4 regions of the Glutamicibacter sp. NPDC088483 genome follow, and region 4 is predicted to be linked to each of the others. Evidence: riboswitches for the same ligand, from Rfam matches in the RefSeq annotation. Region 4 holds a riboswitch; each other region holds the start of a gene.

Region 1 (5,947 bases), on a different contig from region 4:
TGGCCGGAAGCTTATAAACATATTGCGTGTGATCTATTGCACTGTCAAGCTAAAAATGTATTTTTGAGATGAGAAAACTTTCTTTTCGGTGGACTCGGGTAGCGGGACCTTGCCAGTGAGCTTCCTCACATCGTCCTGATCACGGGTTGTTAAGGCAGAGAGGTTCGAGTAACCATGTCCTGGGCGCAGGCGACGGGACTCGGCCGCCAGACGCGCGTTTCCGTCGTTCAGCTGTATGTGACGGATAGGATGAGCTCATGCGCGAAAAGGAGCAACCCCGGCTGGCTAGCGCGTTGGCGCAGAAAGTCGTCGACACGATTGCGCCGACCATCAACCGCAATGTGAACATCATGAATGCTCACGGAGTCATCATTGCTTCTACGGATGCTGCGCGTATCGGTACCCACCACGACGGCAGCGCAGAGGCGATCCGACGCAACGGCATCATCCGTGTCAGCCAGGCCGACGGCTCGGCCGGAACCCAGCCAGGGGTCAATGTGCCGCTGGTGCTGAACGACCAGCTCTGCGGCGTTGTGGGCGTGACCGGAGCTCCCCACGAGGTGGAACCGCTGGCCGGCCTGATTGCATTGACCGTTCAATTGCTCTTTGCCCAAGAACGCGAGCACTCTCGCAGCGCGCGGCGCGAGACCGAAGCCCGCGACATTATTTCTGCGTTGATCGCCGGTCGCGTTGCACCTGAAGTGATCGACCGCTCGCTCGCAGCGCATGGTTTGCGCGGGCCGAAATGCATTGAAGCTTGGCTGCCCCGAAGCGTGGGGGATCCGTCGCTCGAAGAGCCGGCGAAGGATCATCACCGCACGTCATGGATTAGCCTTTCCGGCGCGTACTGGAGGCTTTGCGCTGCCAGTGAGACAGCTTTCGCTCCCGAGCGCATGGACCAGGAACGTTTCCTGGTCTCCGCGCCTGTCGAAAAGGCCGAGGATCTCATGGCCGAAACCGAAGTGCTGCGCGTATTGGTGGGCTATCCGGCACTCGTGCCATCCCACGCGCGGCGCCGCATGTGGAGCCGGGAAATTGCTGTGGCTATCGCCCGCACCCCAGCCCGCAGCCTGGACCATGCAGCTGCTCCAGCGATGCAGCTCAATGAGGAACAAGCCAGAACCCTGCTGGTCGTTGCGACAGCTGCTTCGATGAGCCAAGCAGCCACGGATCTGCATATTCACCGCAATACCTTGGTTCAAAGACTTGAGCGGATAAGCCAGGTCAGCGGCATCGATATTCGGCGGTCCAGCGAGTCCCTGAAACTCCAGCATGCCATCTACGCGAGAGTGGCCTTGGGCCAGCTGCATGTTTTCTAGGCCCTGGAAACTAGGGGAGCTGGCGCCGGGGCTGGGAAGGGTGGGATGTTTGCACACATTGGCTCTTTCGAACCCAGGCAAATGTGGTCGTGTGCCCATAGGTATTCGGGGTCACTTTTCCTAGTATTGGCAGGATGATCGATCTTTGCGCCCGAAACCCGGGGTGGCACGGTGGCATCTAGCCCAACGGGCAAAGCCTTGAGCGGCTTTGCCGATAGGGCTGGTCCACCCGTTGAGCCATTGCGGGCTGGGCGCATTGAACTACCGATATTGGCAAAGGAGCCAACCCGCCGTGTACGAATTGCTAGTTCTGCTGATCCTTGTTGTGGCCATCGTGATGGTCACAGCACGCTTGAAGATCAGCCCATTTCTCGCCCTCGTTGGCGCCGCTATCCTGGCGGCCTTCGCCTACCGGATTCCGCTGGCCGACGTGGCTTCGACGGTCACCACGGCTTTCGGCAGCACCATGGGAAATATCGGACTGGTGATCCTGTTCGGAACAATGATCGGTGTCATCCTGGAGAAATCCGGCGCCGCGATCTCCATGGCAGATGCGCTGATCAAGGTCCTGGGTACCCGGTTCCCCAACCTGACGCTATCGATTATCGGCTACATCGTTTCCATTCCGGTCTTCTGCGACTCGGGATACGTGGTGCTCAACTCGCTGCGCAAAGCCATCACCCTGCGTACCGGGGTCTCCGGGCTGGCAACTTCCATCGCCCTGATGACCGGCCTGTACGCGACCCACACCATGGTGCCTCCAACTCCGGGCCCGCTGGCCGCGGCCGAAAGCATCGGCATTGCCGATAACCTGGGCTTGATCATCGCAGTCGGATTGCCCGTTGCGGCCATCTCGGCACTTGCTGGCTTGGCCTACGCCAGCCGCTTCAACAAATCCCAATGGACCCCGTTGCCAAGCGACGACCACAATGACATCTCCGAACTCGACTATGAGCAGCTGCGTGCAAGCTTCGGAAAATTGCCCAGCCCGGCGCTGGCCTTCATGCCGATCCTGATTCCGCTGGTGCTGATCTGTGCCGCATCCATTGCGAAGCTGCCCTCGCACCCGATGGGCGAAGGCGCTGCCCTGGAAATCCTTTCCTTCCTGGGGACGCCGGTTATTGCACTGATCTTCGGCTTGATCTCCTCGACTTTCCTTTTGAGCGGTGGCAGCAAGCTGGCGGTTTTCAATGAGCAGATGAACGAAGCTGTACGCACCGCTGCTCCGATCTTGCTGATCACCGGTGCCGGCGCCGGCTTCGGCGCGGTCCTGGCCGCGTCGGATCTGACCACGATTCTTTCGGATTCACTCAGCGGACTGGGCTTGGGCCTGGCTGTGCCATTCCTGATCGCCGCTGCACTGAAGTCCGCCCAGGGCTCGTCCACCGTCTCAATGGTGACCACTTCCGCGCTGGTCGCTCCGATGCTCGGCTCCCTGGGATTGGGTTCGGAGCTGGGCATGGTGCTGTCCGTATTGGCCGTAGGTGCCGGTGCGATGGTTGTCTCGCACGCCAACGACTCCTACTTCTGGGTCGTCTCGCAGCTCAGCCGCATTCCGGTGATCACCGCCTACAAGACCCTGAGCGTGGCTACCGCCATCCAGGGCACCGCGGGGTTCCTGACTGTACTGGTCCTGGGAGCCGTACTGCTTTAGCAGCACGCCTTCCAAGAAAGCAACGGATCGCTCCATCGGCAGATGGCGCGATCCGTTGCTTTAAGCAGTGCTGGATTAGCCCAGGCCTGCCGCCGGGAAGCTCCGCGCGGCCTTATTCGCTGTGGCAGTCGAGATCACCAGCAACGCGATGGCGGCCAGGTAGCCGGTTCCGATCGCGGCGAAGGCGAAACCGAATTGGCCCAGCAGGCAGAGAACTGCTGCGCTGGCCAATGCCGCCCAACCGGCCCAGGAAGCCGCGGCAAGCAGGGGCGCAGCCTGCTGATGCTCGGCGAACCAGGCGTCATCGCTGGCCAAGGTGTGGCGCGTCTTGATGCCGATCGCCGCATTGCGAGCGAGCTTCCGGTCCCGTGCCATCGGGGCGAGGAACGCTGCGACCAGCGTTATGCTCAGCAACCCGAACATGAAGGCAATCACGCCTGCTGGATCCACTTGCCGCCTCTTCTGCCGATTGATCTTGAATGGCCATTCTATGCGGTCGCATGGAAGTGCCCTGATCCACGCTGTGTTCCCAATCGATGCCTGCGGGAACGCTCTTGAGATCCAGTTCCGGCATGCCAAGTGCGTCATGCGAAGGTCATATGACGTCTTATCTGCCCGTTTTCCGGCAGGGCGAAGGCGCGAAGATGACGTATTTTGTCCTGCTGTTCCTCCGCATGACAGCGCCCTTCCCGAGGACCTGCCAGTAATGCTTGACTCGGAGCACAACCCATCCAGAGCGGCTGAGAGGCCTGGCTCCGAGACGCCGCAGCAAGCCTGCACTCCGCAGGTAGTGCTAACGCCAGGTTCGATGGATCCGCAGATTTTCTGCATCCTTCGGAATCCATAGCCCAAGAGGAGAACGAAGATGACTGTACTGGATACCCAATTGCCGCGCGTGCCCTACACCGGCACTGCTGATGAAGCTGAACTGGCTCATTGGCGCGACGTCGCCCAGCAAGTAGCTGACAAGCTGGCGGCTGACGCGCTCGAACGCGACCGAAAGAACGCCCAGCCTTTCGCCGAAGTGCAGCTGCTGCGCGAAGCCGGGTTGCTCAATCTCTTGGTGCCTGCAGAATTCGGCGGAGCCGGAGCCCATTGGGAAACGGCCTTCGAAGCGGTCCGCATACTGGCCGCAGCTGATGGATCCATCTCGCAGTTGCTGGCTTACCACTACATCAACCAGTCCGGCATTGCGTTCTATGCCCCGGCAGAAGCCCAAGGGGCATGGTGGCAGCGCACCGTGGAAGGTGGCTGGCTCTGGGGCGATTCGGTGAATCCAGTTGATCCGGATTTGACGCTGAGCGCCGAAGGGGACGGCTACCGACTGAATGGAGCCAAGCGATTCTCCACGGGTTCCGGTGTTGGCGAGGTCATCGTCATCAACGCGCTGGTCCAGGGCGGAGAATACGACGGGCAGATTCTCGCGTTGGTTCTGCCACGCGATATCGATGGCTTGGAAATCGTTGACGACTGGGACTACCTGGGACAGCGGCTGAGCGCGTCGAATTCCTTGAAGTTCCACAACGTGCGGCTCGAAGCAGGGGACTTGCTGGGATTCGTCACCGATGAACCGGTCTCCACCCTGCTTACCCCCGGTATCCAGTTGGCCTTCGCCAACTTCTACCTGGGCATCGCCCAGGGAGCACTGGAGCGCGGCAAGCAGATCTTGCTGGGCCGCAAGAACGCCTGGCTGTTCTCGCAGGCAGAGACCTACTCGCAGGACCCGATCTTCCAGCGCACCGTCGGAGAGCTCAAAGCCCGCACTGCAGCAGTGGCGGCGCTGACCGAGAAGCTGGGCCGGAAATTCGATGCCCTGCTCTCGAAGGCCGGGGAAGTCACCCAGCCCGAACGAGCGGCGTTGGCCGTGGAAATTGCTGAAGCCAAGGTGGTCTCCACTGAGGTGGGAGTGGATGTGGCGAACCGGATCTTCGAGGTGACCGGTTCATCTTCGACTGCGAACTCGGTGGGTCTGGACCTGTACTGGCGCAATGTGCGCACCCATTCGCTGCACGACCCAGTGGACTACAAGAAGATCGAGGTCGGCGCCTACTTCCTGCGCGGAGAGTCCCAGCCGCTCTCGCTGTACACCTAAGAAAACTTCTCCCGGATTGGACTGAACGATGACTGTACTGGCAACTGGCAATCGACTCGCAGGACTCAAAAACCGCTTCGCACCGCTCTTCGCGCGCATTGCGCAGGGCGCAGCCGAACGCGACCGCACCGGCGAATTGCCCTACCAGCAGGTCGCGGACCTGGCTGCTGCCGGCTTTGGTGCGGTTCGGATCCCGGAATCGCACGGAGGTGCCGGTGCTACGCTGCCCGAACTCTTCGAGCTCTTCGTGGATCTCGCGGCCGCGGATTCCAATATTGCCCAAGCGCTGCGCGCGCACTTCGCCTTCGTCGAGGACCGTCTGGTTGCGGCCCCCGGCCCGGGGCGCGACAAGTGGCTGGCCCGCTTCGTGGCGGGAGAACTGGTGGGCAACTCCTGGACCGAGGTCGGCACCGTCAAGGTCGGGGACGTGATCACCAAGGTCACCCCGGACGGCGAGGGCGGATTCAAGATCAACGGCACCAAGTACTACTCCACCGGCTCGATCTTCGCCGACTGGCTCGATACCTACGCAGAGCGCACCGACACCGGAAAGCGCGTGATCGCCGCAGTCAACCGCCACCAGCCCGGCGTCGAGCTGGCCGATGACTGGGATGGCTTCGGCCAGCGCACCACGGGTACCGGCACCTCCACCTTCACCGATGCGATTGTCGCCGAAGAAGACCTCATCGACTTCGATACGCGTTTCAAGTACCAGACAGCTTTCTACCAGCAGGTGCTGCTCGCTGTTCTGGCCGGCTCCGCCAAAGCAGCCGAGCGCGACTTCGCCGCCGAGCTGAAGGCGCGCAAGCGGACCTTCAGCCATGCCGCGGCCAATCTGGCGGCCGAAGACCCGCAGCTGCTGCAGGTGATCGGCGAGGTCTC
Region 2 (5,947 bases), on a different contig from region 4:
ACCGCCAATTCCCTGCAAGATGCGCCCGGCAATCAGGACCTGCATGTTCTCGGCTGAACCGCAGATCAGCAGCCCAATGCAGAAAACGGCCACGGCGATGGACAGCGGGTGCTTGGGCCCCCACCGGTCGGTGACTTCTCCGGCGGCAACCATCCCCAGCATCCCGCTGGCGATTGGCGCGGCAAAGGCCAGGGCGAAGTAGCGTTCGCCCTCCAGCAGCTCGCTGACCAGTGGCATTACCGTGGTCACGGCCATGGATTCGAAAGCGACCAGGAAGACGAGCACGAACATGCCAAGGGTGGTGGCAAGATACTGCGGAGCATAGATCGTGGACTCGGCGCGCTCGGCTGATTGGCTGCTGCGGTTCAGGGGCATGCATCCATGATCTCAGGTTTCCCCTAGCCGCCGATCACGTGCAGGCTGAAGGCCGCCAGGAAGCCCGAGGTCACCAGCAACCCGGTGTAGTCGTGCTCCACCGTGTAGGCTTCCGGGATCATGGTGTCGGCGATCATCGTCAAGATGCCTCCGGCAGCGACCGCGGTGGCGAAGGCCAGCACTTCACCGGGCATGGATTCCAGCAGCAGCGCTCCGAGGAAGGCAGCGATGCCGCAGGAAATGGCTATCGATCCCCAGAGCAAAACGATCGAGGACCCCTTGCGCCCGGACTCTTTCATCTGTGCGGTACTCGCCAGCCCCTCGGGGACATTGGAGATGAATATGGCGATGAGCATCGCCGGATTAATGCTCGCAGTGGCGACCACGGAAAGTCCAAGGGCCACGGACTCGGGAATGCCGTCGATGAGTGCACCGACCGCGAGCGCGGTTCCCGATGACTCCTGCTCTCCTGCGCGCTGCGCCTGCCGCTTTGAGGTTCTCCACGCCAGCAGCCGGTTCGCGCCGAAATACAAGGCAGCGCCCACGATCACGCCGCCCAGCGTCGCAACGAGGCCGCCGGTTTCATAGGCTTCGAGCACCAGCTCGAAGGCCAGTGCGCTGACCAGGACCCCGGCACCGAAGGCCATGATGGCGCTGACCCAGACCTTGGGGATCTTCAGCCACCAGGCCGCGCCAGATCCCAGCAGCAGGGCCGAGCCGGCCACAGTGCCCCACAGCAAAGCCTGCATCGAAGCGAACATGGCACCCACTATAGCCAGCAATTCGCTGGCTTAGTAGGTGCCATATGAGTTCTGACTGGGACTAACCCTCGGTGGACATGTTGTTGAAGCGCGAGTAGTGGCCTTGGAAGGCCACGGTGATGGTCTTGGTCGGACCGGCACGGTGCTTCGCGATAATCACGTCAGCTTCGCCCGGACGGTTTTCCTTGTCGTAGACGTCATCACGGTGCAGCAAAATCACCATGTCGGCGTCCTGCTCAATCGAGCCCGATTCGCGCAGGTCCGAAACCATTGGCTTCTTGTCGGTACGCTGCTCGGAACCACGGTTCAGCTGCGACAGCGCAATCAACGGAACGTCGAGTTCCTTGGCGAGCAGCTTGAGGTTACGCGAGAACTCGGAAACTTCCTGCTGGCGCGATTCCACACGCTTGCCCGAGCTCATCAGCTGCAGGTAGTCCAGGATGATCATGCGCAGCTCGTTGCGCTGCTTGAGGCGACGGCACTTGGCACGGATTTCCATCATGGACATGTTCGGCGAATCATCAATGAACAACGGGGCTTCGTTCAGCCGGCCCATGGTCGTGGCGATCTTGGTCCACTGCGCGTCTTCCACCGAGCCCTTGCGCAGATCCTGGAGCTGGATGGATGCTTCGGCCGAGAGCAGGCGCATCGCAATTTCATTGCGGCCCATTTCCAAGGAGAAGAACACGGTGGCCATATTGTGCTTGATGGCAGCAGAACGGGCGAAGTCCAGCGCGAAGGTTGACTTGCCCACCGCAGGACGGGCGGCGATGATGATCATCTGGCCGCCCTTCAGGCCCTGGGTCAGCTCGTCGAATTCATAGAATCCGGTGGGCACACCGGTAATGCCATCGCCCGCGTTGGCCGCGTTCTCGATTTCATCAACGGTGTCTTCGATGATGTCCGAAAGGCGCACGTAGTCTTCACTGCTGCGGTTCTCGGCCACCTTGTAGACCTCTGCCTGGGCTTCGTTGACGATTGCGTCAACTTCACCATCTGGCGAGTAGCCCATCTGGACAATACGCGTTCCAGCGTCAACCAATCGGCGCAGCACGGCGCGTTCGCGCACAATTTCTGCGTAGTACCCGGCGTTGGCTGCAGTTGGAACCTGCTGGATGAGATTGTGAAGGTAGGCGGCGCCACCAATGCGCGAGATTTCGCCGCGCTTGGTCAGCAAGTCGGCTACGGTGACCGCATCGGCTGGTTCGCCACGACCGTAGAGGTCGACAATCGCCTCGTAAATCGATTCGTGGGAGGGACGGTAGAAGTCGGTGCCGCGAATGGATTCAACGACGTCAGCAATGGCGTCCTTGGAGAGCATCATGCCACCGAGGACCGACATCTCGGCCTCGATATCCTGTGGCGGCTTGCGCCCTGCGTCGGAATCTCGTCCTTCGTAAACCGGCTCAGCACTCATTGCAGACACTTCCATCCCCTATTGACCCGCTGGGAAAAATTATCCTTGCCTCATGGCAACGCTTCATCGTGTCAGTCGATACGGACATTTGGATGTCAGGCGCCTGTGGATATTTCTCTCCCGAACCCAACACTAGGGCTGTTATTAACAGGCGTAAACCTCATTATCCACAGAATATGTGGATAACACTCCTCTACCTGTGGAGTTCCCTGTTCACAGTCTGGGGAGAACTCTGTGGATTACCCCACTCTACGTATCATTAATATCTGTTGACTTGGTTGTTTGTATTCGCACACCTGTGGACAGAAACTTAATTCATTGAAGCTCACGCCAACCGACCCAAGGTTATCAACACCCTTAATCGCCCAGTTCCCGGGGTTTTTCACCCTTTGTACACATTTGCCCACGTCTTGTCCACAGTTTTGTGGATAACCTTGTGGATACTGGTCAATTTACAAAACCCTAAGTCACCGTGGATTAAATTCGCCAGCAAGGCCGGATCTTCCAGTAGTCCACAATCGGCTAGGGTTTCTGCGTTCGGGGGCGGTGGATAACTTAATGTGTGCAACGACTCTGCGGGCGAACCTGGATCAGCGACTGGGCTGCCGGCGCACTCTCGCCACTTCGCGTCCGCAACGCGCGCCAGTGAAGACGCCATAAAGCGCCGGTTTCATTTGTGATGCGCGGCCTTTGCATGGCTCGGAAACCCCATCCGAGGGTTGCCGGCAATTCGCTGCCACTCTGGTCCAGCGTGCAGCGAGGATCCATGAGCTACCTGCGCGGTTCTGTTCGACAGCCCAGGCGGGTGGCGGATATGGCGAGTTCAAGGTTTCTCGCGACAGATACTTTGATGACGAGGTTATCGCCAAATGCCTGGGGCAGCTGACCCAAGATGGCAGGCCATGAGATTGCCAGCCATCTTGCCACGTCTTCAGGGTGGCGAGAGAGAACGGGCATTGCCGGTGTCGAGGGCTGCGGGGAACGGCTCAACCCGCCTAACCGGAATTCAAAAAGCTCCGGCCAGATCGATGATTTGATCTCGCCGGAGCTTTGGAAGATGCGAAGCGCTTATACGAGCTCAGGAATCGGCAGCGAATGGAACCGCGAATCATGGAAGATCTGTGGCGAGTGCTCGGAGGTGCGGTGCCCGTGGACTTCCATCAGGACTACCCAGTGATCCCCCGCTTCGACCTCGTTGTAGATCGAAGTCTCCAGCCACAACGTGGAGTCGTTGACGAAGAGCGCGCCCTGATCCGAGGAATAGGTATCGATTCCGCGGAACCGGTCGCCATTTTTCGACGCAATCTGAGCGCAGACACCATCATTGCGTTCGCTCAGCACTGAGACGCCAATGCGGCCAGCTTCGCGCAGCTTTGGCCAAGTGTTCGAGCACTTCTGCACGGCGAACATCACCAGTGCAGGTTCGAGGGAAACTCCCACGGTAAACGATGAAGCGACAATTCCGGTCTTCACGCCATCCAGTTCTGCACAGAGGGCGGCTACCCCTGATGGATGCTGAGCGAAAACCTTGCGCAGGGTCAACGGGTCAAGTTCAAGATTCAATGACATGGCTCGATTCCTTTGGGTCTTGCCCACCGCGCAGTAGCCTGCAAGCATTGGCTTCTCGTTACTCGAAGCCGCTTGGGCTGAAGTTCCGCGCCGTGTGCGGTACTTGTTCCAGCACATTTTGTGTGGAACCGAATCCTCACCTGGAGCACCCCACTACCGTTGAGAGGGTTGCCGATCAGCAAGCCAGGGCTTATAGCTGATGCTCTTGATTCTGTTTAAAACGATATGGCTCATGACGAACAGCCGTCAAACATTTCACTTCGCAAATCGCAATATTCGACGCAATATTCGATCCAAGGCCCCGCCAGAAGTCCTTGGGCAGTCTTTTATTCGCCATACGCCGCGCTTCTTGAACGCCTCGGCCCCATGATCGCAGCAGGCTTCCGCCGCTCTTGATTCGGCAGAACACTAACGCCTCCCCTGGGCTCGGTGCCCTGGCGCGAATTCCCTACCGCCCACCGTAATGAAACTTGGTTTCCCGGCATGACGCTGAGGTTCATGCCACTATTGGTCATGGAGTGCATTGAGTCACACTCCTGCTTATTGTTCTCCGTAACCATCGATGACGATTGAGGAATAGCCACACCATGGTAGAGATTCAGGCAAACCATTCAGAATTGACCCCACTGCGTTTCTTGGAACGCACAGCCGAGGCCTATCCGAAGAAGACCGCCGTCATCCATGGAACTCGCAGCTTCTCCTATGAAGATTTCGAAGCACGGGTGCACCGCTTTGCCCAGGCGCTGAAGGCTCGCATTGAGCCGGGCGACCGCGTGGCCGTGCTGGCACCGAATACTCCCGAAATGCTCATGGCGCATTACGCCGTACCGCTGTCAGGCGCAGTCCTCGTTGCCCTGAACACCCGACTTTCGGCCCACGAGCTGCAATACATCATTGATCATTCTGCTGCCAAGCTGATGCTTGCCGACACAGAGCTGTTGGAGAACACGAAGACCCTGCGCCGCGAGAACCCAACGCTGGAGGCGCTCATCGAGATCACCGATGACCAGTACGCCGGAGAACGTCCGGACGTGCCCGTGGACGCCACCTTGGACGAGCTAATCGCACAAGCCTCGGATGAAAGACTTCCCTACGCCATCGCCGATGAGCGGGCTCCGATCACTCTCAATTACACGTCGGGCACCACCGGCAAGCCGAAGGGTGTGCTCTACTCGCACCGCGGCAGCTACCTGAACTCGTTGGGCGAAGCGCACCACCAGGGCTTCACCGCCAAGACCCGCTACTTGTGGACCCTGCCGATGTTCCACTGCAACGGCTGGTGCACTCCATGGGCCGTCACCGCGGCGGGAGGAACCCACCTGTGCCTGCGCGGCGTGCGCGAAGATTCCGTTTGGGATGCCATCGAGAATCTTGGAACCACCCACTTGTGCGGCGCTCCGACCGTCTGCTCCATCATCGCCGACTCCACCCGCGCCCACCAGCTCGATGCGCCACTGCGCATCACCACCGCAGGAGCTCCCCCGTCCCCGGCAATCATCTCCAAGCTGCAGAAGCTGGGCATCGAGGTAGTCCATGTATATGGCCTCACCGAGGTATACGGACCGTACACGGTGTGCGAGTACCAGGATGAGTGGGATGCCCTCGATGGCCCGGACCGGGCCGCGAAGCTCGCCCGCCAAGGCGTTGGCATGATTACCGCCGAGTCCGCACGCATTGTTGACGAGAACATGAACGATGTCCCGGCGGATGGACAGACCATGGGCGAAATCGTGCTGCGCGGCAATAACGTCATGATCGGCTACTATCGCGATGAAGCGGCCACTACCCAAGCTTTCCATGGCGGCTGGTTCCACACCGGCGATCT
Region 3 (5,947 bases), on a different contig from region 4:
ACCTTCGAATGAAGTTGCCGGGGGCCGCCGTCTGCCTGCGGGCCTATTCGGTTGGCTGCAGCACCATGGCTGAACCGCCGCCGCGCCTCGTGGGCTCGGCCGCGGCGGTGAGTGTGCCGTCGGCAGCGATTTCCACCGCTTCAACCGCCCCGATTTCCGCCTGCGGAGTGAAGGAATCCCCAGCTGGCGCGAGCTTGTGCCCGAAGGCTTCGAGCGCCGAACCATGGGCTTGGATGAACTCCGGTTCCGCGGTGACCACTGCCGTATTGCGCTGGGAAGCACGTGGAGCGGCGATGGCTTCGCTGATATCCATGCCCAGATCAATGCGGTTCACCAGGGTCTGCAGCACCGTGGTGATGATGGTTGAACCACCGGGGGAGCCGATGGCCAGCACCGGCTCGCCGTCCTGCAGGACAATGGTCGGAGCCATCGAGGAACGCGGGCGCTTGCCAGGTTCAATGCGGTTCGGATCCTGCGGGTCGTACACCGTGGAGAAATCGGTCAGCTCGTTGTTCAGCAGGAAACCGCGATCGGGGACCACCATACCCGAGCCGCCGGTCTGCTCGATGGTCAACGTGTAGGAAACGGCATTGCCCCAACGGTCCACGACCGACAGATGGGTGGTGGAGATGTTCTCCGTATCCTGCTCCACTACCGGTTCGCTGGTAGCCGCAGGGCATTGGCCATCATAGTTTTCAAGGTCGCCCGGAGCGACCGGCTTCGTTGCGGCCTGATCCGGATCAATGGCGCAGGCACGATCCGCGCCGAATAACTTGTCCGTCAAGGTCCGGGTCGGGACGCTGGTGAACGCGGGGTCGCCGACGTACTTGCCGCGATCAGCGTAGGCGAGCGCAGTTGCCTCGAAATAATGATGCTAGGCATCGGGTTCTTCCATGGCTGGCAAATCGAATTCGCCCAGAATGTTCAGCGATTCGCCGATGGTCGTTCCGCCACTGGAAGAAGGAGCCATGCCGAAGACGTCGTAGCCCCGGTAGTTCACCTTTGTCGGTGCCTGCTCCACCACTTCGTAGCCGGCCAGGTCGGCGGTGCCCAGCTGCCCTGCGGGAACCGGGAGGGTGGTGTCTTTGCTCTTTGGCGGCGCCTGTACCGTTTGGGCGATGTCGGCAGCCAGTTCGCCCTCATAGAATCCATCAATGCCTTGCTTGGCCAGCATCCGGTAGGTGTGTGCGAGATCCGGATTCTTGAAAATGCTCCCGACTTCCGGAGCATCTCCGCCGGGCAGGAACAATTCGCTCGTGGAGGTGAACGCGGCGAACCGTTCCTTGTTGTCCAGGGTCTGCTCGCGGAACGTCTCGTCGATGACAAAGCCGCGTGAAGCGATCTGGGTCGCCGGCCGCAGAACCTGTTTCAGGTTCTGCGAACCCCAATTATCCAGTGCGCGCTGCCAGGTGGCCACTGTCCCGGGCACGCCTACGGCCACACCACTGGTGACCAGGTCCGGGGTGAAGTTATACGGCTCGCCGGTTCCAGGATCGATGAAGGCATCATGCCCAATGCCTGCCGGGGCGGTTTCGCGGCCGTCGATGGTGCTGACCTTGCCCGACTTCGCATCGTAGTGCATGAAGTATCCGCCGCCGCCAATGCCTGCGCTATAGGGTTCGGTGACGCCCAGTGCCGCCGCGGTTGCCACAGCCGCATCGACGGCGTTGCCTCCCTTGCGCAGGATTTCGATGCCGGCAGCCGTGGCTTCCGGATCAACCGACGAGACTGCGCCTCCAGTGCCGATGGCGGTCGGGTCCTTCTGGGTGTGCCGTGGTTCGGCGCTCGCCGGAAGCGCTGAGAAAGCTCCCAGGCCCAAGGCGATGGCTGCCGCGCAGGCAACTGATCTTAAACGTACTCGTGGCATGCTTTGATCTCCTCTGCAGGTGGGGATGAAGTATGCGCAAATTTACGGGAGCGGGAACTCGCCACGCGGTTGTGACACGCAGCACCATGGGTTTGCGCGGCAATTTCGGCATTGCCGCGCGAATATTCCGGGTTGTGACGCGTTAAAGCGGCGGGCAGGCACCGCGGCCTCGATCGCCGCCAGTGCCTGCCCGCTGGAACCCTAGTACACCTGGGCTACTTGTCCAGGTTGTCCTTGATGACTTTGCCCAAGGAAGCCGGGGCGCGGCCGATCAGCTGAGCCAGCTCCCCGGAGTCCACCTCCAGCGCTCCTTCTCGAATGCGCATGTCGGTATCGACGAGGATGTGCGCGAACGGTCCGGGGACGCCGGCATCAGCGTAGATCTTTTCCAGTTGCCCGGGATCCATTTCCTGGTAGGCGATGTCCTGGCCGGCGGCAGCGCCAACCGCGCCAGCAAGCTGGGCGAGGGTGAATGGCTTGTCGCTGCCCAGCTCGTAGATCCTGCCGTTCTGGTCTTCCTCGGAAAGCAGCACGGCCGCAGCGGCATCCGCATAGTCTGCACGGGCGGCAGCGCTGATCTTGCCGTCGCCGGCGGCACCGAGCACCGTGCCGCTGTTGAGGTAGCCCATCAACTGGTCGGTGTAGTTCTCGATGTACCATCCATTGCGCAACAGCACGTAGTCGATGCCGGATCCGGCCAGCAGCCGTTCGGTGGCGATGTGCTCCTCGGCGAGCTTCATGCCGCCGGACAGGGCGTTGGCAATGGAGGTGTAGGCGATCAGCGAGACATCCACGTGCTTGGCGGCATTGATGACGTTCTCATGCTGGGCAACGCGCTGGCCCACCTCGCTGGCCGAAATCAGCAGCAGCTTGTCTATGCCTTCGAGTGCGGACACGAGAGTTGGCTGGGCGTTGTAATCGGCAACACGGGTTTCCAGGCCTTTGCCTGCCAGCGGTTCCAGCTTCTGCTCGGAGCGGCCAATGGCGACCAGATCAGCGGCATTCGCCCCGCGCGCCAGCAGCGCGTCGATGACTAGATTTCCAAGCTGTCCGGTGGCACCGGTAATTGCGATCTTCATGGGGTCCTCTCGTTGGTCTGCATCTGCTACAACCACCGTAGGCATCGCTGAATTCCCCACCCAAGATTGCTGGCACAAGCCAGCGAGAGATGGGCAGAAACTGCAAGGCTTTCGTCACAAAGAGGGGAAGTAGCGAAATGTGTCAGATTGCTACGTGGATTATTGCGTGATTTCAGCGTGGATCCGTCCGGACTATGACTTGATGACGCCGATTGAAGTAACGTTTGCCGGCCTGCGGGCGTGGACTCCAGACTTGAATTGTTCGGCTCGTACAACCGAACGCACACCATCCAGAGCGACTGAGAGATCTGGCTCAACGACGTCGCAGCAACCACCCGAGAGGGAGCGGTGCTACAGCCAGAACCGATGGAGTACTTTCACTTCGCGACGGAAAATCTGTGGAACGCAGATGATTTTCGCGAAGTGCGCTCCGCATAACCAAGCACCAAGGGAGCGATGATGATTCGTCTTGAAAACGTAACGACCGCCTTCGGCAAGGGCCAAGATCAATTCACGGCCGTCAAGGATGTCTCGCTGGAAATCCAGGCCGGAACCATCCATGGAATTATCGGATTTTCCGGTGCGGGAAAGTCAACGCTATTGCGCAATATCAATTTGCTGCAGCGTCCCACGTCGGGCCAGGTCATCGTGGATGGCGTCGAACTGACCGGGCTCAGTGAAGGAGACCTGCGAAAGCAGCGTCATGAGATCGGGATGATCTTCCAACACTTCAACCTGCTGAACAATCGCACCGCGCAACAGAACGTCGAGCTGAATCTGAAGTTCGCTGGTGTTCCGAAAAAGCAACGCCGTGAACGTGCGCTGGAAGCCCTGTCCATAGTGGACCTCGCTGACAAGGCTGCCGCCTATCCAGGACAGCTTTCGGGCGGCCAGAAACAGCGCATCGCCATTGCCCGCGCGCTGGTCACCGAGCCCAAGGTCCTGCTGTGCGATGAGCCAACCAGTGCCGTGGATCCTAGAACGACAACGTCGGTGCTGCAATACCTCAGTGACATCAACGCCAGCCTTGGCATCACCACAGTCATCGTCACCCACGAGATGAACGTTATTAAGGCCATTGCCGACAAGGTTTCGGTCATGGAAGACGGAGCGGTAGTTGAAGAGTTCGCCCTGAGTTCGTTGCGAGAACCAGGCTTTGAACCAGTGACGCCAATCGGCCGCTACCTGATCAGTGACGAACTCACGCTTAACCGCCAGCCAAAGCAGGACCAAGCCGTCGCTGCCACCGTAGCCCGCGTATAGAGAACCTGGATTACCAATGAATTTCACGTCAGTAGTGCTAGCCACGAGCAACGGCAACGCAGCAGCTTTCAGTTTTGACCGCATCATCGAACTTGCCCCGGAAATCTGGGTCGCCATGGCGCAGACCTTTGCGATGCTGCTGGTTTCCATCCCGATCGCGATTCTCCTGGGAACCCCGCTGGGCATTTGGCTTTACTCGATGTCTCCCAACGGTTTGCGCCCACGTCCGCGACTGCACCGAATCGTTGACGGGCTGGTCAATACAATCCGTTCCTTCCCATTCCTCATCCTGCTGATCGCCATCATCCCGTTCACCCGATTCGTTGTGGGAACTACCATTGGCACCGCGGCGGTTATCGTTCCGCTGACCATCAACGCGATCCCCTATTTCGCCCGGTTCGTGGAGCAGAACATCAGCCAGCTTGGCAATGGCGTTGTCGAAGCAGCGCAGGCCATGGGCGCCACCCGGGGACAGATCATCCGTGAAGTGCTGCTGATTGAAGCCAAGCCTGCACTGCTGTCTTCCATCACCATCATGACCGTCAGCTTCATCTCGTATTCGGCCATGGCCGGACTGGTCGGCGGAGGCGGTATCGGCGACTTCGCAATCCGCTACGGCTACTACCGCTATGAAACCGGAGTCATGCTGCTAGCCATCGTGTTGATGATCCTGCTGGTGCATGCAGTTCAGTTCGTCGGAACTCGGCTATCGCGCGCCGCTGACAAGCGCTAAACACAAAACCCGCTCAACTCGCATTTCAGTAAAGGACAACACCATGGCATTCTCTCGCCGCACCTTCCTAACTTTCACCGCCGGCTCCGCCGCACTCCTCGCGCTGGCTTCTTGCGGCCTGGCAGGTGGACAGGCCGCCGGCACCGGTGACAAGACCATCAAGGTTATTGTCACCGAATCGGCCCCATCGCAGGAACCAACCAAAATCGCACAGAAGCTGCTGGCCGAAAAGGGCTGGACTCTGGAGGCTACCTACGTCACCGACATCGTGCAGCCGAACCACGTGGTGTCCAATGGCGAATACGATGCCAACTTCTTCCAGCACGGCGCTTACCTGGAACAGTTCAAGAAGGATCAGAACGTCGACGTGGAGCCGGCCTTCTACATGTACAGCTCGCCTGCCGGCGTGTACTCGAAGAAATACGACGACATCAAGGACCTGCCCAACGGTGCGACCATCGCACTGCCTGTGGATACCGCCAACAACGGACGCGCTCTGGCCCTGTTGGATAAGGCCGGTGTCCTGAAGGTAGCTGAGGGCAAGAGCGTGATTCACTTGTCGCAGAACGACATCCTGGAGAACCCCAAGGGCTTCAAGTTCGTTGAGGTAGATCAGCAGTCGCTCTCAAAGACCCTGCCTGACGTGGATGCCGGGTTCCTTTTCGCCCGGCTCGGCGCCGAGATCGGACTGAACCCGAAGGACGCACTGCTCTTCGAAGAGGAAGAAGAAGCGCTCCCGTACATCAACATCATCGGCGCAAAGCCAGGGTTTACGGACACCGAAAAGGGCAAGGCGCTGGAAGAGGCCTACCACTCCGATGAGGTGCGCGAATGGTACGCGAGCTACCTCGACGGTGCATTGGGCACTCCTTGGGACCGCGATCTCGAAGCGGACTTCGCCACCTGGAATAAGTAGGCCCTTGGCCCCACGACGCTGAACTTCGGCGTTGTGGGGCACCACATTTTCCGACTCCTTTACTCAAAGTATCGACGTTCTGCAGGGAG
Region 4 (5,947 bases):
TGTTTACAACCAGATCGTCCCGGAGATCACCACCGAGCCGGACTACGAGGCAGCCATCTCAGCACTGAACTAGATATTCTTTGTATCGGAGACGATACGCCAAAATGCCCACCTGAGCATCGTGCTCGGGTGGGCATTTTGCTTTTTCAACGCGTTTGAACAAAATAATGTTTCGCTAGATCCTGATAGACGAAGACATCGGGAGGGATCATCATCAAGTGCTAAGTCGCGTTTGAGGCAATTGATACCGTAAGTTCGTGTCCTTGCAACTCTCTTGCGACGAAAGTGAGCGAACTTGAGTAGCCGTTTAGAGAAATCTCTTCGCGGGCGTTTGCGCCGTCATGGGTGCAGGGAACGCTGATTTCTCCTTTGTCAGGTTTCTCATCGCTTTGCCATGCGATGCTGGACGACATGTCTTCGCCCGAGCATTCGAGCACTACCGTATATTTGCCGCCGCGGAGCGGAATAGCAAGGGAGATATTCTGGTCTTTCCTATCAATTTCTGTGCTGATGGCAGCCAGCTCATGGTCTTGCAGCGGCATCATCGAATCTGTACCTGGTGGAGGAGGACTGCTGGAATCGCTGAGGGAGCAACCTGTGAACGCCATTGAAGTTCCTACGAGGGCAATGAGAGCGAATGCGTTTTTCAGGGTCATATTTTTCCTCGCTTAGGAAGCTACAGTTCGATATCGGATTCTGGTTGGTGAGAATGCTGTCGCGACGGGATGAATGGTTAGCGAGGAGCTCACTTCCGTACCGTCTGCGCGGCGGTGAGGATGCGCGGACCAATCTTGCGCATGAGCTTGCCCATCTTCGGGTTGTCGGTGCGCGAGAGCGTATCCGATAGCCGTTCAAGACTCATCAGGCCCAACCAGATTTTGGCCCGGTATGCTTCCTCGGCGCTGGGAGCAATCAAATCCGCCATTTCCAACCCATGCCACAGGCTCAGGTAAGCGGTGTTCAAAGCCGGGTCCCACGCAGCGGCCAGGTCCCAGTCCAAGATGCCAACCAGTTTCTCGCCGATCCAATGCATGTTGTGGCCGGCCAAATCGCCATGAACCAAGCCCGCAGGAACCTGCGCCAGGAAATCGAGCTGGGCCCAGAGCTCGGTAGCAGGCCCTCGCAGTTCCTCGGGCAGCGCATCGAAGCATTGCTGCTGCCTGGCCTGGGTCCATTCGCCACGGAATGAAAACGGTTCGGCCAGATGCTCGCTGATCGGCTCCAGCGGCAGCTCGGCCAAATCCTTGACCAGCTGTCCCAGCACCTTCGGATCCCCGTAATGCGGTTCATGGGCGCTGCCGGGGATGAAAGACATGGCCACGGAGCTGAGTCCGTCGACGTGCAGGATCTCGGAAACCGCCACCGGAATCTGGTAGTTGAGCTGGCCCTCCAGCAAAGACAGCAGCTTGACGGAACGGGGCATCTGCTCCGTGGCCGCTGGCGTGCGCGCCATGCGAATCACCGCTTGCGGATTGCCAATGACCACCTTGTGGAATTGTCCGCCTTCGTTCACGGCCGCATCTTCCCAGGAAAGATCGGGGCAGAGCTGACGGGCAATCTGCAGTTCTCCAATGGTGGCAGGACGGCTCACTCGCACTCTTCTCGTTCAGCTTGCTGGTGGTCTCAACCTCAGGCTATCGCAGGTTTGCCACGTGGCTGCTCAGTACGCGCACAGCCAGATCAGCCTATGATCGGAAACGTGAACGCTGAACAATCTAAGCAGACAGCAACCCGCAAGACCCTCAAATTCGAGATCGTCTTGGTTCTTGCCCTGTCTTTGGGACAAAGCGCGGTCTACTCGCTGCTGAGCTTTGCCGACAAGGTCACCCGGGCGCCGCTGCGCGAGCAGACTACATCGCTGAACAACCCGCTGAGCACCCGCGAGTTCTTTGATTTCTCCTACCAGCTGCTGGACATCTTCTTTGCCTTGGTACCCGTCGTGCTGGCGCTCTACCTGATGAAGCGCACGACCGGACGAACTATCCGGGACATCGGTTTCGATATGCGCAAGCCGGGCAAGGACGCACTGCTCGGGGCGGGGATGTTCTTGGCCATGGGAGTAGGAACGCTGGGCGTCTATGCCGCTGGGCGGGCACTGGGCGTCACCACGGCACTGTCAGCAGCGAATCTTGGCGATTATTGGTGGAGCGTCCCAGTGCTTCTGCTGTCGGCTGCACGTCATGCAGTCCTCGAAGAAGTGCTGATGCTCGGATTCTTGTTCACCTACGCCAAGAAATTGAAGCTGGGCCTGTGGAGCACGATTATTGGTTCTGCGATGATCCGAGGCAGCTACCACCTGTACCAGGGGGTGGGGCCGATGATCGGCAATATGCTCATGGGCGTCGTCTTCGGCTGGGTATACCAGAAGTACGGGCGGGTGATGCCGCTGGTTATCGCGCACTTCCTGCTTGATGCCATCGGCTTCGTGGGATACGCCTTGGTCGGGCCGGCCATCGGAATCGGCCAGTAGCGCCGGTAAGCTGAGCCAATGCAGATTACCGTGCTGCGCGAAGAGGACCTTCGCCAAGCAGTTGAATTGTGGGAAGCAACTGGGCTGACTCGTCCGTGGAATGATGCGCTCGCCGACGCCCGACGGGCTTTGGCCGAGCCTACTTCCACGGTGCTGTCCATCGTTGAGAACGATCAACTCATGGCTACTGCGATGGTTGGCCATGATGGCCACCGAGGTTGGCTCTACTATGTTGCGGTGGATCCGTGCCGGCAGGGCAACGGACTGGGAAGGGCGCTGGTGGATGCCGCTGTCCTGTGGCTGCGGGATCTCGGCGTGCCCAAGGTGCAGCTCATGGTCCGCGAGGAGAACTCTGCCGTCATCGATTTCTATGAACGGCTGGGCTTCGAAGACCAGCACGTCGCGGTCCTGGGGAAGCGGCTGGACCGGCCTTAAGGAAAAGAAAGTAGGTGGGGACGCCATTGTCCCCGCCTACTTGCGATCTCTGCGGAACTGTTTACAGCACCACGGTTCCGGACTCGGTCTCAAAGGTAACCGACATGATGCCCGGAGTGCCATTCGGCGCTTCATATTGCATGGTGACAGCGCCCAAATTGACGTTCTGCGGCTGGCCCAGCCAATCCAGCACCCGTTCACGCGAGCCGGCGATGGCGATCTGGCTGATGGCGCCGGCAGGTTCCAGCGCCTTGGACGGATGCAGCTCCTCGGATCCTTCATCCCAGGAAATCAGGTACGGGCACTGCGGATCGGCGATCAGGCCCTTGATGCCAATCTGCTGCCAGGTCAGTTCGCGGCCATCAGGGAACTTCCGGTTGCCCGGCACCGACTTGCGGCCCAAGCGGTCCTCGGCACTGGATAGGTCCTCCACCGAGACGCACCAGCCCATCCAGCCGCCGCCGAGCTCCGAACGGGCGCGAACCGCCTGTCCGAAGGGTGCCTTGTCGCTGGCCGGGTGGTTCAGGACTTCAACCACCTCCAGGTACTGGCCGTGCTTGAGCGGGAAGATGACATTGCGTGTTCCGAATCGTGGATGCACGCCGCCCTTGACGAATTCCAGTCCAAGGGACTCGGAGATTCTTTCAGCGGTTGGCAACAGCCCGTCTGGGCCGCATGCATAACTTACGTGATCTAGCCTCATCATGTGCCCATCATGGCAACATGTGATGCGAGTCTCTACTTAGGCACACCTAAGTGCCGTGATGCTATCGAATACTCTGCGATGAACCTGCAATATTCGCGAAATATGACCGATTGAGTCCAATGACGAGCCCTTGCGTTGCAAAGATCTTCGGTTTTCGGGCAAACTGGTACCAGGTCATGAGTCCCAGTAACAAGCCCCGGCTTACTGGGCGGCAACCCTCCAACCGCGGTGGGGTGCCCCGGGTGAAGACCTGGCCCTTGAACGCACAAGGCATCAAGGACAAGCGCGGGTTACCCCTGGAAGTCGTCACGATATGGTGCTTCCTGTCGGTGTCTTTTCAGTGGCGTACCCCCATAGTCATGAAACGCTATTTGGAGGAAACCATGAGCAATAACTGGTCATTTGAAACCCGTCAGATCCACTCCGGCCAGACCCCGGATCCGACGACCGGAGCACGGGCTCTCCCGATTTTCCAAACCACCTCTTTCGTCTTCCCCAGCGCCCAGAGCGCTGCTGCACGTTTCGCGCTGCAGGAACTGGAGCCGATCTACACCCGTATCGGCAACCCGACCACTGACGCGGTGGAAACCCGCGTCGCTGACCTGGAGGGCGGCGTTGGAGCACTGCTGCTCTCTTCGGGACAGGCTGCCACCACTTTCGCCATCTTGAATTTGGCCGAAGCCGGCGACCACCTGGTGGCCAGCCCCAGCCTGTATGGCGGAACCCAGAACCTGCTCAAGCACACGCTCAAGCGCCTGGGCATCGAGGTCACCTTCGTTTCGGACCCGGACAACCTGGATGATTGGCGTGCCGCGGTGCGTCCGAACACCAAGGCCTTCTTCGGGGAAACCATCTCCAATCCGCGACAGGACGTCCTGGACATCGAGGGCATCTCGGCGATCGCCCACGAAGCTGGCGTGCCGCTGCTGGTGGACAACACCCTGGCCACCCCGTACCTGATCCGCCCGATCGAGTGGGGCGCGGATATCGTGATCCATTCGGCCACCAAGTTCCTTGGCGGCCACGGCAATGCCATTGCCGGTGTCATCGTGGACTCGGGCAACTTCGACTTCGCCAAGGACGCCGACCGCTTCCCGGGATTCAACACCCCGGACGAGTCATACAACGGCCTGGTCTTCGCCCGCGACCTGGGTGTCAACGGCATCCTGGGCGCCAATCTGGCCTACATCCTCAAGGCCCGCGTGCAGTTGCTGCGCGATTTGGGTTCCTCGGTTGCGCCGTTCAACGCGTTCTTGATCGCGCAGGGCCTGGAAACCTTGTCGCTGCGCATTGAGCGCCACGGCCAGAATGCCGTAGAAGTTGCCAATTGGCTCGAAGCCCGCGAGGAAGTGCAGAAGGTCGCCTACGCAGGCCTGAAGTCCTCGCCTTGGCATGAGCGTGCGCAGAAGTACAGCGATCAGGGCGCCGGCTCGATCATCGCGTTCGAACTGGAGGGCGGTTCGGAAGCCGGCCAGGCCTTCGTGGACGCACTGGTATTGCACTCCAATGTCGCGAACATCGGCGACGTGCGCTCATTGGTCATCCACCCGGCCTCCACCACCCATGCCCAGCTCTCCGAAGCGGAGCAGGTTGCGGCCGGCGTGAGCCCGGGACTGGTGCGGCTGAGCGTCGGACTGGAGAATATCAAGGATATTCTGGCCGATCTGGAACTGGGCTTCCAAGCTGTTGCAGCCCTCGAGAACAAGGAACTGCAGGAAACCCTCTAGGCATGGCATCCATTGTGACTACTGAAGATACTCTGCGCGCCGAAGAGCTCGCCGGCGGACAAGACGGCATTTTGCGCCGTAAGTCCGTGGGGGAGCACCACTTCGAATTCGGTGGATTCCTTCCGGACGTGGTGCTGGCCTATGAAACGTGGGGGACGCTAGCAGCTGATGGCTCCAACGCGGTGCTGGTGATGCATGCGCTCACCGGTGATGCCCACGTTGCGCAAGGCGATTCGCAAAGCGCCGGCTGGTGGGAAGAGCTCGTAGGCCCCGGCGCCACGGTTGACACTAATGAGTACTTTGTCGTGTCCATCAACATGGTGGGTGGTTGCAATGGTTCCACCGGCCCCTCGTCCTTGGGCGACCAGGGCCTGCCCTACGGTTCGAGCTTTCCTTTCGTCACCATCAAGGACTCGGTGCGCCTTGAAGCGCGGCTGGCCAAGCAACTGGGAATCGATTCCTGGCATGCGGTCATTGGCGGTTCGATGGGCGGTGCGCGCGCGTTGGAATACGCCGTCGAGTTCCCCGACCAAGTCAAGAACCTCGTAGTGATGGCCTCGAGCGCGCAGGCGACTGCCGAGCAAATTGCCTTTGCACAGGTGCAAACCC

The links. Region 4 has a riboswitch for S-adenosylmethionine ahead of ACIP6G_RS12000 (bifunctional o-acetylhomoserine/o-acetylserine sulfhydrylase). Riboswitches for the same ligand answer to the same signal wherever they lie in the genome.
Region 1: it holds a riboswitch for S-adenosylmethionine, as region 4 does, so the genes downstream of both, ACIP6G_RS10645 (acyl-CoA dehydrogenase family protein) here and ACIP6G_RS12000 (bifunctional o-acetylhomoserine/o-acetylserine sulfhydrylase) in region 4, are expected to answer to the same signal.
Region 2: it holds a riboswitch for S-adenosylmethionine, as region 4 does, so the genes downstream of both, ACIP6G_RS09765 (flavin reductase family protein) here and ACIP6G_RS12000 (bifunctional o-acetylhomoserine/o-acetylserine sulfhydrylase) in region 4, are expected to answer to the same signal.
Region 3: it holds a riboswitch for S-adenosylmethionine, as region 4 does, so the genes downstream of both, ACIP6G_RS15240 (methionine ABC transporter ATP-binding protein) here and ACIP6G_RS12000 (bifunctional o-acetylhomoserine/o-acetylserine sulfhydrylase) in region 4, are expected to answer to the same signal.

Annotation. Positions count from the first base shown of each region.
Region 1 is NZ_JBIVMP010000004.1:336,589-342,535, forward strand. It holds gene ACIP6G_RS10630 (CdaR family transcriptional regulator) at 258-1,319, shown strand; gene ACIP6G_RS10635 (GntP family permease) at 1,612-2,973, shown strand; gene ACIP6G_RS10640 (SdpI family protein) at 3,049-3,423, opposite strand; SAM riboswitch class I at 3,698-3,788, shown strand; gene ACIP6G_RS10645 (acyl-CoA dehydrogenase family protein) at 3,839-5,065, shown strand; gene ACIP6G_RS10650 (acyl-CoA dehydrogenase family protein) at 5,094-5,947, shown strand, end outside.
Region 2 is NZ_JBIVMP010000004.1:132,887-138,833, reverse strand. It holds gene ACIP6G_RS09780 (MFS transporter) at 1-375, opposite strand, end outside; gene ACIP6G_RS09775 (ZIP family metal transporter) at 399-1,136, opposite strand; gene dnaB (replicative DNA helicase) at 1,198-2,553, opposite strand; gene ACIP6G_RS09765 (flavin reductase family protein) at 3,622-4,122, opposite strand; SAM riboswitch class IV at 4,217-4,333, opposite strand; gene ACIP6G_RS09760 (long-chain-fatty-acid--CoA ligase) at 4,710-5,947, shown strand, end outside.
Region 3 is NZ_JBIVMP010000007.1:101,895-107,841, forward strand. It holds partial or broken gene ggt (gamma-glutamyltransferase) at 44-1,867, opposite strand; gene ACIP6G_RS15235 (NAD(P)H-binding protein) at 2,083-2,946, opposite strand; SAM riboswitch class I at 3,230-3,319, shown strand; gene ACIP6G_RS15240 (methionine ABC transporter ATP-binding protein) at 3,403-4,209, shown strand; gene ACIP6G_RS15245 (methionine ABC transporter permease) at 4,226-4,942, shown strand; gene ACIP6G_RS15250 (MetQ/NlpA family ABC transporter substrate-binding protein) at 4,986-5,858, shown strand.
Region 4 is NZ_JBIVMP010000005.1:177,321-183,267, forward strand. It holds gene tpx (thiol peroxidase) at 1-73, shown strand, start outside; gene ACIP6G_RS11975 (hypothetical protein) at 222-656, opposite strand; gene ACIP6G_RS11980 (phosphotransferase family protein) at 746-1,591, opposite strand; gene ACIP6G_RS11985 (type II CAAX endopeptidase family protein) at 1,688-2,470, shown strand; gene ACIP6G_RS11990 (GNAT family acetyltransferase) at 2,489-2,905, shown strand; gene ACIP6G_RS11995 (VOC family protein) at 2,967-3,611, opposite strand; SAM riboswitch class IV at 3,784-3,903, shown strand; gene ACIP6G_RS12000 (bifunctional o-acetylhomoserine/o-acetylserine sulfhydrylase) at 3,995-5,338, shown strand; gene ACIP6G_RS12005 (homoserine O-acetyltransferase) at 5,341-5,947, shown strand, end outside.